DNA from 3 places in the Vibrio lentus genome. Region 1 is predicted to be linked to each of the others. Evidence: predicted binding sites of a transcription regulator. Region 1 holds the regulator's gene; each other region holds the start of a gene.
The links. Region 1 encodes CRP, which controls carbon source genes, mostly activating them, when cyclic AMP is high. Its sites were predicted from a motif close to TGTGANNNNNNTCACA; they were not measured.
Positions count from the first base shown of each region.

Region 2: QWZ07_RS04200 (glycogen/starch/alpha-glucan phosphorylase) is a predicted target of CRP. The motif match lies at 1,912-1,927, and genes of this name have one in related genera.
Region 3: deoD (purine-nucleoside phosphorylase) is a predicted target of CRP. The motif match lies at 2,349-2,364, and genes of this name have one in related genera.

Region 1 covers NZ_JAUFQE010000002.1:2,738,623-2,742,913, forward strand. Annotated here, with positions in the region: gene QWZ07_RS20830 (hydrolase) at 1-896, shown strand, start outside; gene QWZ07_RS20835 (YheU family protein) at 1,006-1,218, shown strand; gene QWZ07_RS20840 (phosphoribulokinase) at 1,296-2,165, shown strand; gene crp (cAMP-activated global transcriptional regulator CRP) at 2,407-3,039, shown strand; gene QWZ07_RS20850 (DUF1338 domain-containing protein) at 3,231-4,022, opposite strand; gene astD (succinylglutamate-semialdehyde dehydrogenase) at 4,277-4,291, opposite strand, start outside.
Region 2 covers NZ_JAUFQE010000001.1:1,017,793-1,022,083, reverse strand. Annotated here, with positions in the region: gene malT (HTH-type transcriptional regulator MalT) at 1-1,539, opposite strand, end outside; gene QWZ07_RS04200 (glycogen/starch/alpha-glucan phosphorylase) at 2,107-4,291, shown strand, end outside.
Region 3 covers NZ_JAUFQE010000001.1:998,324-1,002,614, reverse strand. Annotated here, with positions in the region: gene QWZ07_RS04140 (IS1 family transposase) at 1-1,439, opposite strand, end outside; gene deoD (purine-nucleoside phosphorylase) at 1,522-2,232, opposite strand; gene QWZ07_RS04130 (L,D-transpeptidase family protein) at 2,579-3,574, shown strand; gene QWZ07_RS04125 (Lpp/OprI family alanine-zipper lipoprotein) at 3,720-3,986, opposite strand.

The sequences.
Region 1 (4,291 bases):
ATGGTGACGAATCCAATAGTGACAACTTGAGTAATGACAACCCAAGCTCTGATAATCAAAGATCTGACAAACCAAGCTCCGACAAACAAAGCAATAAGCCCATCTTCATCTTATTCCATGGATTAGAGGGGAGCTTTGAGAGCCCTTACGCCAATGGACTGATGAATGCGTTTGCTAAGGATGGTTGGTTGTCCGTGATGATGCACTTCAGAGGTTGCAGCGGAAAGCCGAATCGCTTAGCTCGTGCTTACCATTCTGGAGAGGTCGAAGATGCGCGCTTCTTTTTAAGGCATCTGCATTCAAGGTTTCCCAATAACCCTAAGGTTGCGGTTGGGATCTCGCTAGGCGGCAACATGTTGGCTAATTATCTCGCCGACTATGCTGATGATCCGTTAATCTCAGCGGCGACGATTGTTTCAGCCCCCTTTGACCTTGCTTGTTGTTCAAGTCGTATTGAACAAGGCTTCTCCAAACTCTATAAAAAGTACCTGCTCAACTCTTTGAAATCGAATGCATTGAAGAAACATAAGCTGCTGCAAGAGAAGATTGGCATCTCAGCAGAAAGCATCAAGAAGATCGATAAGCTGTATGAGTTTGATGAGCGAATCACTGCGCCTCTGCACGGCTTCAAGAATGCACAAGATTACTATGCTCAATGCTCTGCTTTGCCGAAGTTAAATCGGATTAAGCTACCGACTCAGATCATTCATGCGAAAGATGACCCTTTCATGACCGATGATGTGATTCCAAAATTCGTTCTACCTGACAACATCGATTATCGTCTGTTTCAAAAAGGCGGCCATGTGGGGTTCATTACTGGTAGCACGCTCAAACCAAGGTTTTGGTTAGAAGAAGCATTACCCGCCTACTATGAAAGTATTCAAGATTCGGCATAATGGCCGAGCCTTTTAAGGGCTGAGTGATAGGCGTCGCTAGACACACTAATCAACACATCAATAAACCTATTTATGAACATATCCATGAACATAAAAGAGAGAAGTATTTATGATCATCCCATGGCAAGACATCGCACCAGAAACGCTAGAAAACCTCATTAAAGAATTCGTGCTGCGTGAAGGCACAGACTACGGTGACGTAGAGGTTTCACTGCAAAACAAGATTGACCAAGTGAAACATCAATTAGCCTCAAAGGAAGTCAGTATCGTGTTTTCTGAGCTGCATGAAACCGTTGATATTCAAGTCACAAAACGCTTCTAAGCTGCGCTCATAAAGGAGCCGTGTTATAGTGGTAAACGATTGCTAACAAGTAAGTTACTCAAAAGACAAGGGTTGTCATGTCCGCTAAACATCCAATTATTGCGGTGACGGGTTCATCTGGAGCCGGCACCACCACTACCTCAGAAGCCTTCCGTAAAATGTTCAATATGATGGACGTGAAGGCAGCTTGGGTTGAAGGGGATAGTTTCCATCGCTTCACTCGACCAGAGATGGATGTCGAGATCCGTAAGGCGCGCGAGCAAGGTAAGCACATCAGCTACTTTGGTCCACAGGCTAACGATTTTGGCGCATTAGAAGAGTTCTTCCGTCAATACGGAAATGAAGGCACGGGTAAAGTCCGTAGCTATCTACATACCTTCGATGAAGCCGTTCCTTACAACCAAATGCCCGGCACCTTTACGCCATGGCAAGAGATCCCTGAAAACTCGGATGTGATGTTCTACGAAGGCCTTCATGGTGGCGTAGTCGATGGCGACATTAACGTCTCGCAACACGTCGATCTGCTTATCGGCATGGTACCTATCGTAAACTTGGAGTGGATCCAGAAATTCGTTCGTGACACACGCGATCGTGGGCACTCTCGCGAAGCGGTGATGGATTCTATTGTTCGTTCAATGGATGATTACCTTAACTACATTACCCCGCAGTTTTCGCGCACTCATATCAACTTTCAGCGTGTCCCTACCGTAGATACATCGAATCCACTGAACGCCAAAGGGATTCCAAGTTTAGACGAAAGCTTCGTAGTTATACGTTTGCGCGGCATCAAAAACGTCGATTTCCCTTACCTTTTGGCTATGATTGATGGCTCATTTATGTCACGTCATAACACGCTCGTGGTGCCAGGAGGCAAGATGAGTTTTGCTATGGAGCTCATTGTAAGGCCAATTCTACAACAACTAATCGAAACCGGAAAAATAGGTTAACAAAACGACATTCTGGTTGATTACTTTTCATACCGTGATCATGTGCACAATTTTGCGTAAAAAATCGTAGCTTGGTCACGATTAAAATCAAGAAATAGTACCTGAAAAAGGATACTATTCTTAAACGAAACACAAGATAGCTTGCAGCACTCAACGAGTGCTCTTATCCTAACTGAGTCAATTCAGGCTTAGCTAAAATACGGAAAGCGGCAAGCATACCCTGCAGAGGAAGTGAGATATTATGGTTCTAGGTAAACCTCAAACCGATCCAACATTAGAGTGGTTCCTTTCACACTGTCATATTCATAAGTACCCTTCAAAAAGTACTTTGATTCATGCTGGTGAAAAGGCAGAAACCTTGTACTACATCGTTAAAGGTTCTGTGGCTGTTCTTATCAAAGACGAAGAAGGTAAGGAAATGATTCTTTCTTACCTAAACCAAGGCGACTTCATCGGTGAACTTGGACTTTTCGAAGAAGACCAAGAGCGTACTGCGTGGGTTCGTGCTAAATCTCCTTGTGAAGTAGCTGAAATTTCTTTCAAGAAATTCCGTCAACTTATCCAAGTGAACCCAGATATCCTGATGCGCCTTTCAGCGCAAATGGCAAACCGTCTACAAGTAACTAGCCAAAAAGTTGGTGACTTAGCGTTCCTTGACGTTACCGGTCGTATCGCTCAAACGCTACTTAACCTAGCGAAACAGCCAGATGCAATGACTCACCCTGACGGCATGCAAATCAAGATCACTCGTCAAGAGATTGGCCAGATCGTTGGTTGTTCTCGTGAGACCGTAGGTCGTATCTTGAAGATGCTTGAAGAGCAGAACCTAATTTCTGCACACGGTAAGACTATCGTGGTATACGGCACTCGTTAATCTCGATTAATTGAGCCAAAAATTTGAAAGCCACCAAATGCAAATTTGGTGGCTTTTTTGTTTTCTAAAGATCTAGAGAGCAGATGCGAGATGCGAGATGCGAATGGGACACTTACAACTTCCAAACGTAAACACTCTCGAAGCGGAGCGTACCCGCATCTCTAGGGCAAAGCCCGTGCTCGTATCTTTCTTTAACCGTTGGTGCTTTCAAAGATTTTGTCAGCTGATGCCGCGACAAATCCGGTATAAAGCTCACCATTGGCCATCGCATAACGCTTAGCGAACTCATAGAAGCCACCAGGAATCATCTCATTGCCTTCAACAAATGAAACTGGGACTTTATCTGCCATTGTTGATGATTGCTCTAATAAGACCTCTGGAGAGCCTTTCACCTCGCCGCCAGATGCATTGATCGTGAATCCTGATTCGCTCAGGTAATCATTTACTGCCTGAACTTCATCAAAAGTGTCGAGTTGATTAACGCTCACCGTAAAGTGGTTTGCACCGTAACCATGAGCCGCTAGCCAAGAAGCGTATTCACTCTCTTTTGCTAGCACTTGGAAATCTGCGAAGCTCAAATCCCAAAGACGACCACCAAACAAGAATTCATGACCTTGAAGCTTACTTGCGTCCACTTGCTCAACCAACTTAGCAACGATCTGTTGTAAGCCACTTGAACACTCTTCTACCTTCAACTCACTAATGAACACTTTTGGTTGGTTTGGATCTGGGTGCTCGTAGTGCTTAGCCACTAGCTTCTTGCTCTCAAATAAGTAATCGCCACACGCCTTGTAACCTAACTCAAGGAAAGGTTTAGCCAATGTTTCAATACCTAGCGGTGCAACATTGAAAGTACGCAGTGCAATGTGATCATTAATCAGCGCTTCGTCTTCTTTCAGCAAGTGATGCACTTTCTCTGCCGATGGACAAAGCCTGTGAATGTAATCGTCCCATAGTGATTTAAAGAGTAGATCGGGCGTCATGGTGACTCCTTGTCAGAGGTTCTAGCAAGCTAGTAATTTGGATTAGAAAGGGAGAGGCTGGACATAGAGTCAGCAGCCATCAGCCTGTGACATACTTGTTCTATTATTATCTACCGCCCAATCGAGGTGTCGGACGTGGGTGAAAAGAGGAAGCGATAACACCGCTTCCTTATTACACAATCAATGAATCTGTTACTCATGAACCTAGAGCTCATAAGCTTATGATTCATCAAGTTAAAGCTTAAAAGCCAAAACTACAGCTCAATACC
Region 2 (4,291 bases), on a different contig from region 1:
CATCGGCAGAGCACGGCTCAGGTTACCCATTACGTGGTTCACTTCACCAACAACAGAGGTCGCAACAATGCGGCTACGATAAACGGTGGTGTTCAACTGACTCAACGAAAGCTCAGCTAATTCCAATGCTTTCTCTGGCTCATTGCTGTTAATAGCAACTTGCGCACGCAGGGCGTTGTATTGACCTTGTTGCTGAGTATCCAGTTCGATGTTTCGAGCTTGATACTGCGTTTCCGCTTCTTCTAAAAGAGTGCCCACTTGATCATAGCGATGCTGACTTTGTGCCAGCCAAGCGCGCAGCATCGATAGCTTCGGCTCACTGTATAGCTGATCCGTGGTTAGCTGTTTGATCGCCATCTCTAACGAAGATAACTCACCCTGGTTGAACATCGGCCAACCGTGTTCCGTCAGGATTTGAATGATCAGTTCTGGATCTTCAGCACGTTGTGCATGTCGCAGTGCTTGATGAGGCGTTTTCTGTTTGATCCATGCTTTAGCGGCACTTCTGTGCAACTCGGCTTCTTGTTGTGGAATTCGAGCTTGGCGTTCGTGGGCAAGAAATTCACCGAACAGATTGTGGAATCGGTACCAGTTCTTCTCGCCTTCAAGAGGGTAGATGAATAAGCCAAATCGGTTGAGTGATTCGATCATACCCAGCGCGTCTTCACGTTGTGTAAGCGCGCAGACTAATTCGTCATTGAAATGATCAAGCACTGAACACTGCATCAAGAATTGTCGGGTTTCTTTGTCTAGCAGGTCGAATACTTCTTCAACCAAGTAATCCCAAAGGTGGGCATGGTTAAAGTGAGAGAAAGATTCAGCAGACTGTGCCAGCGTGCGTTTTTGATGTTGAGCTTGAAGGGCAATAAGCTGTAACGCCGAAGGCCACCCCTCAACATAAGTACAGATACTGCCAGCGGTTGTGTCATCTACGCCATCGGCGACACGTTGATTGAAGAAGCGCGTCGTCTCTTCTGTATCAAAAGCCAGAGAGTCGTTGCCAATTTCAATCATCAAATCACGAACGCGGAGGTTTGCGGTGCCAAGTGGTGGTGTCCCACGGCTAGTCACAACAAGCGTTAGATTGTCGGGCATGTGCTTGAGGAAAAAGCGCATCGCCTCGTGAATGTCATCGTTATTAACTAAGTGGTAGTCATCCAGCACAAGGAAACATTCTTGGTGGAATTCAGACATCTCGGCGAATACTTCGCTTAACAAAGAATGCAGTGATGAGAACTGTCGCTTTTCTGCCAATTTTTGGGCATTAGGACAGGCATTTTGAGTCGCTTTGTTAAGAGATTGAAGTAAGTAGTTGATATAGCGAAAGGCATCATTGTCACTATCGTCAATGCTGTACCAACCCACATTGGGTTTATCTACCAGCCATTGCGCAGCCATAGTGGTCTTGCCATACCCCGCAGGAGAGCGGAACAATACGAGCTTGTAGCAATCTGCATTCTGAAGCAGATCGAGAACTCTAGGTCGCAGGATTGCATTGTGTAAGCGGCCGGGACGAGTCAGTTTCGAAGGGATCCACATGTCGAAGTTTTACACCTATTCCGTGGCTATGTTCTGGAATATCTCAATCTATCGTTGAGTACAGTCCAATGATATTAGCCTGATTACTTAAGTCTTTACTCATATTACGTGAAGCAAAACGTTACCGACTATGATCCTCCTCAGAAACCTTGCACTCCTGCATGTTTTTAGTGTTCTACGCCCTTTATTTGTGACTTTGCTCACTTTGCGGGGTGGTTTGTGAATGTGACTTTGTCCTTACCTACACATGTTTCTCTGCAAAAGATGAGAGGCGGAAAATATTTTCGTGATCTGAAACTCAGATTTGGCAATGACTTCAATTGGGTTAAATAAAAGTCACATCATTTGAAGTTAAGTTATCGAACGGGAGCTTGTGATCCCAGTCACTCCAAGTTTTTGTTCTCATTCAGAACATGAGAGTCAGATCACTAACCCTATGTCGGTACGCCCCCTACGCCCTATCATCTACTCCTAGTTAGTCGTACGGGCGGGAGGATGTTTAGTTAATGGTGACCATGCACGATATGTCACAGATGAATTAGAACTATTAAAAGCGAGATTTCTGAAATGAAACCAACTCAGCAAAAAACTTTCGATAAAGTGTCGTTCCAAGAAAGCGTTAAGAAGCATTTATCTGCAACCTACGCAACAACGATTGAAAACGCGGATAGCCGCGCATGGTACCTAGCAATGGGTCGCGCATTAGCAGAACTCACAACATTCGACCTGCTAGAAACTGAAAATGATGAAAAAATTAAAAACGCGAAAAGCGTTAACTACCTTTCATTAGAGTTTTTGATTGGTCGCCTTACAGGTAACAACCTAATCAGCATGGGTCTATACGAAGAGATCACTCATGCAATGGAAGAGCTAGGTCAAAACCTAACAGACCTTCTAGAAGAAGAGCGCGACCCATCACTCGGTAATGGTGGTCTTGGTCGTCTTGCTGCTTGTTTCATGGATTCTTGTGCCGCTCAAGAATACCCAACAGTAGGTTACGGTCTTCACTACGAATACGGTCTATTCAAACAGTCTTTCCAAGACGGTCGCCAACAAGAAGCACCAGACGCGTGGCGCGGTGTTGAAGGTTACCCATGGGAAGTGGCTCGTCCAGAACTAGCACAACACATTGGTTTTTACGGTCATGTAGAAGTTGAATACATCGACGGTAAAGAAGTTCGTACTTGGGTTCCAGGTATGGAAGTAAAAGCAATGCCTTGGGATCTACCTATCGTAGGTTACGAGTCAAACACGGTTTACCCGCTGCGTCTTTGGGAATGTCAGGCAATTGCACCATTCTCACTAGCAAGCTTCAACAACGGTGATTACTTCGAAGCGCAACACTCGCTAATCGATGCAGGTAACATCACTAAAGTACTTTACCCGAACGACAACCACGAGAAAGGTAAGACACTGCGCCTAATGCAGCAGTACTTCCACTCAGCAGCGTCTGTTCGCGATATTCTACGTCGTCACGAAGCAGCAGGTTTCTCTCTAGAAGATCTGCCTAAACAAGAAACGATTCAGCTTAACGATACGCACCCAACGATCGCGATTCCTGAGCTAATGCGCATCCTAATTGACGAGAAAGGTCTATCTTGGGAGCAAGCATGGGAAATCAGTGCTCATACGTTCGCATACACGAACCACACGCTACTTCCAGAAGCGCTAGAGACTTGGTCTGAATCTTTGATCAACCGTCTTCTTCCGCGTCACATGGAAATCATTTTTGAAATCAACCACCGCTTCATGCAAGAAGTTCGCAAGATGTGGCCTGGTGACGGTGAGAAGCAAGCGAAGCTTTCTATCATCCAAGAAGGTTTCCACCGTATGGTTCGCATGGCAAACCTATGTGTGATTGGTTCTTACAAAGTAAACGGTGTAGCTGCACTTCACTCTCAACTGGTTAAGAAAGACTTGTTCCCTGAGTTCAACGAAATCTTCCCAGGTAAACTGACTAACGTAACGAACGGCATCACGCCACGTCGTTGGTTGAAGTTCTGTAACCCAGGTCTATCTACGCTAATCACTGGTAAGATCGGCACTGAGTGGCCAGCAAAACTTGAGCAGCTTGAAGGCATCGCTAAGTTTGCAACAGACGCGAAATTCCAAAAAGAATTCATGGCTGTTAAGAAAGAAAACAAACAGCGTCTTGCTGATTGGGTTCAAGAAAACATGGGTATCGAACTAGATACTAACGCTATCTTCGACGTACAAATCAAGCGTCTACACGAATACAAGCGTCAACACCTAGATTTGCTACACATTCTGTCTCTGTACCACCGCATTCTTAATGAACCTGGTTTCGAGTGTGAGCCACGCGTATGTTTCTTCGCAGCGAAAGCAGCACCGGGTTACCACCTAGCAAAAGAAATCATCTTCGCGGTTAACAAGATTGCAGAGAAGATCAACAACGATCCTCGCATCGGTAACAAGCTGAAAGTGGTATTTATCCCTGACTACCGTGTAAGCATGGCTGAAATCATCATCCCTGCAGCAGACGTTTCTCAGCAAATCTCACTGGCTGGTAAAGAAGCATCGGGTACGGGCAACATGAAGATGGCTCTAAACGGCGCTCTAACTATCGGTACGATGGATGGTGCAAACGTTGAGATTCGTGAAGAAGTTGGTGATGAAAACATCTACATCTTCGGCCTAGACGTTGACGGTGTTGTTGCATTGAAAGCTCAGGGTTACAACCCATACGACTACTACAATGCAGACCCACTACTGAAAGCTTCTCTGGATTTAT
Region 3 (4,291 bases), on a different contig from region 1:
TGCTCAGTTACACCTAAACGCTGTGCTGCAGTTAGCCCTTGCTTATCTTGGTAGCACAGATTGTGCCAAGCCCTGAATATGTCGAGTAACGGAAGAATGCCGCCAGGACGAAGTTTACGTCTTGGTTCATTAATGAAGCTATCAAACAGAACTTGGAAGCGTTGTTGATAGAATTTAGTCTGTTGAATAGATGCAGTGTTAAACCACTGTTTTGGTTCTGGATTGTTACCCGTTAGATAACAAATGCCTTTTTGTTGATCGCCTTGGTTTGCGATAGCCCAGCGATCGCGCCACCAACTCATGTGCACAATGTCGATCTTTTCAAAACTTTGATCGTCTTGCCAGCTAGGATCTTCCTCTACATACATAAGGTCAATATTTTGACTCTGTATGCGCGGCAAGCAAACGCTTAGGGCGGCAGATCTTAGTAATGGATCTTGTGGCATATAAATAGCGACATGCTTATTCTCATCACACATATCCAAAACATGTAAGAAGTGTGCGTAAGAAGTGTAAGGCGGTCGAATGAGTGCCCCTTTAGACGGGTAGCTAAACGTTGTGAGGTTACCCATAGGATCTTCAACGTTACCTCTCGCCAGAATCACTTGGTATTGCTGTTCAATACGCTCTTTTAGTTTGTCTGACGGTTGAGGAAGCTCAAGGTTTGCCTCTGAAGAGTGCTCTTTGGATACAAAGCGCGCGACATCATCATAAGGGTTGTGATCTACATTCCCTGATGGCTCTTCATTTTGTGAGTAATTTACGTGTTGGCAAAGGATATATCCAGAATGCGCTTCGCCTGTCGCTATCCAGACCACACCGTTGTTACTTTGTGGTTGTAAGCGCTGATAATGGGAAGCGAATTGATAGTCCTTAGCATGATTAACCCATCGAGCGTCGATCATCGCTAATTTGCGACGGCATCGGCTGGCGATATGGTCAACATGGTCATAGAAAGTCTTTGGGTTGATCTCTAATTTTCTGCAGATTTCACGTACGGAATAACCCATGAACAATAAGCCCATGAGGTTCTCTTGAAAATGAAGTTTTTTATTGGATCCAGACCACTTATCAACGAAGGTCGATTGGCAGTCTTTGCATCGATAACGTTGCCTGTCACCGCTGTAACCGAAGGCATGGTAAAGATGTTTGTGGGTATGAACCGATAGGCCAAAGTTATCGCAATCATCATTGCGGCAAGCAGGAAGGCCATCGCTGTGAAGTTGTCGCAGGCGATGAAGTTCGCTTAACACTTCACGATTGTTAAGTAAGGGGGGGAAAGCTCCACATTCACGACAAACCATCGCTGGACGCTTAGGGTTCGCGTGTTGCAAAACATACCGTTTTGCATCGCTCAAGCCAAAGTTGTCACACGCCAATGTTTTACAAAAGTTGAGTTGCAAACCATCCGCATCTTTTGGCAGCTTGTCGTTAGACACGATCTCCCCCTCGGGATTATTTGAGCAGCCAAGTGAACTCGGCTGCGAGGTAACGCTTTTCAATGTATCTTTTATCAAACTGTTAGATGTTGATTGCAGTCTCTAGAGCAACTTTCATCATGTCGTTGAAAGATTTTTGACGGTCTTCTGAGCTTAGTTTCTCGCCACGGATGATGTGGTCAGAAACTGTTAGGATAGTTAGGGCTTTAGCACCAAGATCCGCAGCAACACCGTAGATACCAGCTGCTTCCATATCAACACCAAGGATGCCTAGCTTTTCCATTTTTTCGAAAAGGTCAGCTTCTGGAGTGTAGAAAAGGTCTGCAGAGAATACATTACCAACTTTAACTGGAACTTCTTGTGCACGTGCTTGGTTAACAGCTTCTTCTAGAAGACCGAAATCAGCGATAGCAGCGAAATCATGGTTGTTGAAACGAATACGGTTCACTTTTGAGTCAGTAGAAGCACCCATACCGATAACAACGTCCATCAGTTTAACGTCGTCACGTACTGCACCACAGCTACCTACACGAATAACGTTTTTTACACCGTACTCAGCGATAAGTTCGTGTACGTAGATGCAGCATGATGGGATACCCATACCGTGGCCCATTACAGAAACTTTCTTACCTTTGTAAGTGCCTGTGTAACCAAACATGTTGCGAACGTCACAAACTTGCTTCACGTCATCAAGGAATGTTTCAGCAATGTATTTTGCGCGAAGCGGGTCGCCCGGCATAAGTACTGTTTCTGCGAAATCACCAGCTTGAGCATTAATATGAGGTGTAGCCATGGTCGTTCTCCAAAGTTTAAACGGTAATTATAGGAACAGGATTTAATCAATTACCGATTCTGTTGAATTGAATTCGTTTTGTTGAGGCAATATTAGCGAGTTAAAACGAGGCTCCATGAGACTTTAGTCACAAAATGGATCCAACATTATAGTTTTATTAATATTGATAACCAAATATGTTGAAAGCTTAAAGGCAATCGATTTTGTATGGGTAATTTGCAAGCTAACTACAGACAAATCTCTAGATATAAACCTATTGCATATTAGTTTAGAGACAACAATACATTGTAGAGACGTTTGATCAGCGATAATCTAAACTTTGATAAAAGACAAACCAAGGAATTGTATGTCGTATTGCGCTAACTTGATGCCTTTGCTCGTTATGAAAACAAAACTGCGCAAGATCGCCTTGCTTACTGTGAGAACGACTTTGTTCCCTCTGGTAACAACTCTGCTTGCCGGCGCGATGACTTCGTCGTGGGTGTCTGCTGCAACTTTTGAGTTGCCGCCAAAAGAAAGTCGTATCGTGGGTAGAATCCAGCAACATGAAGTTGCGGCGGGTGAAACGTTGGCTATTATTGCAAAGCAATATGATATTGGCTTTCTCTCTTTGATGGCGGCAAACAAAGGGGTCGATCCTTTTCTTCCTGCTGAAGGCTATGTGTTAAGCATTCCTAGCCGTTTAATTCTGCCGGATACTCCGAGAAAAGGCATTGTGATTAACCTTGCTGAGTTGAGGTTGTACTACTTTGAGCCTGAGAAAAATCAGGTGCATGTCTTCCCTGTCGGTATTGGTCGAGTAGGGCGTGATACTCCTGAGATGATCACAAAGATAAGCCAAAAACGTCCAAACCCGACTTGGACTCCTCCAAACTCAATCCGCAAAGAGTACTTAGAGAAAGGCATAGAGTTACCAAGAGTGGTTCCTGCTGGGCCTGAAAACCCTTTGGGTGAGTATGCATTGCGACTTGCTTATGGTGCCGGTGATTACCTGATACACGGCACCAATAAAGACTTTGGGATTGGTTTGCGAGTCAGCTCCGGGTGTATTCGTATGGAACCTAAAGATATTGAGTGGCTTTTTGAACAGGTTAGTCGTGGTGAACAAGTCACGATAATCGATGAGCCTATTAAAGTGTCTTTAGAGCCTGATAGAAGCGTGTTTGTTGAAGCGCACGAACCATTGACGCGAAGTGACGGCTCTAAGAAATTACTGCAAATCCCTGTTGAATTGAAATGGTGGCTTGAAGATGCAGACCTTCCTAACTCAAAGGCAAAAGCAGTTATCTTTGCTCAAAATGGTGTGCCTGTTGAAATCGCATCGCCTGTGATTGAGTTCTAATTTGATAGGTTGTGAATAAAGCCTTAAAGCTTTCTTTCTCTTCTCCCTAAATAAAAAACACCACCTCGAAAGAGGTGGTGTTGTCAATTTACTGCATGTATATACGTCTTTTGAAATCTACAGCTTAATTGAGCTTCTATCTCAATTACTTAGTGTAAGACTCAGCAATGTTATCGATACGGTCGTTAGCACGATCCGCTTCTTCTTTTGCTGCCATAGCCGCAGCGGATGCTTCTTGAGCTTTCATTTCAGCAGCAGCTTTGTCACTCTTAAGTGCTTCTACTTCGCTGGTTAGCTCAGCAACTTGGTTAGTTAGTTGGTCCATTTCTGATACCGCTGCTTCTTCAGGCTCTGAAGAACAACCAGCTAAAATAAATACTGAGGCTGCAGCTGCGATTAACGTCTTATTCATAAGAACTCCTTGCTTAATTATCATCAAAAGATGCGCTATACATTCTTTATCATATAGTCGCTTCATTAATGATTGTAGCGACTAATTTTTTAACTGCAAAAACAATAACTAAAGAAATTGCTAAATTTTTGAGGTAATTAGCTCGGTATCACAATCTGTCTCATTTTTGAGATGAAGTGTTTGGCGCGGCAATAAGGCAGTGAAGGGGGGAGTCACCCCTTTGCTCGCGGTGCATACAATATTCTGGCTAACATTAGATAAAAGGATAAATTTACTGTGATCTCTATCCTTATAAAGTACTTTCG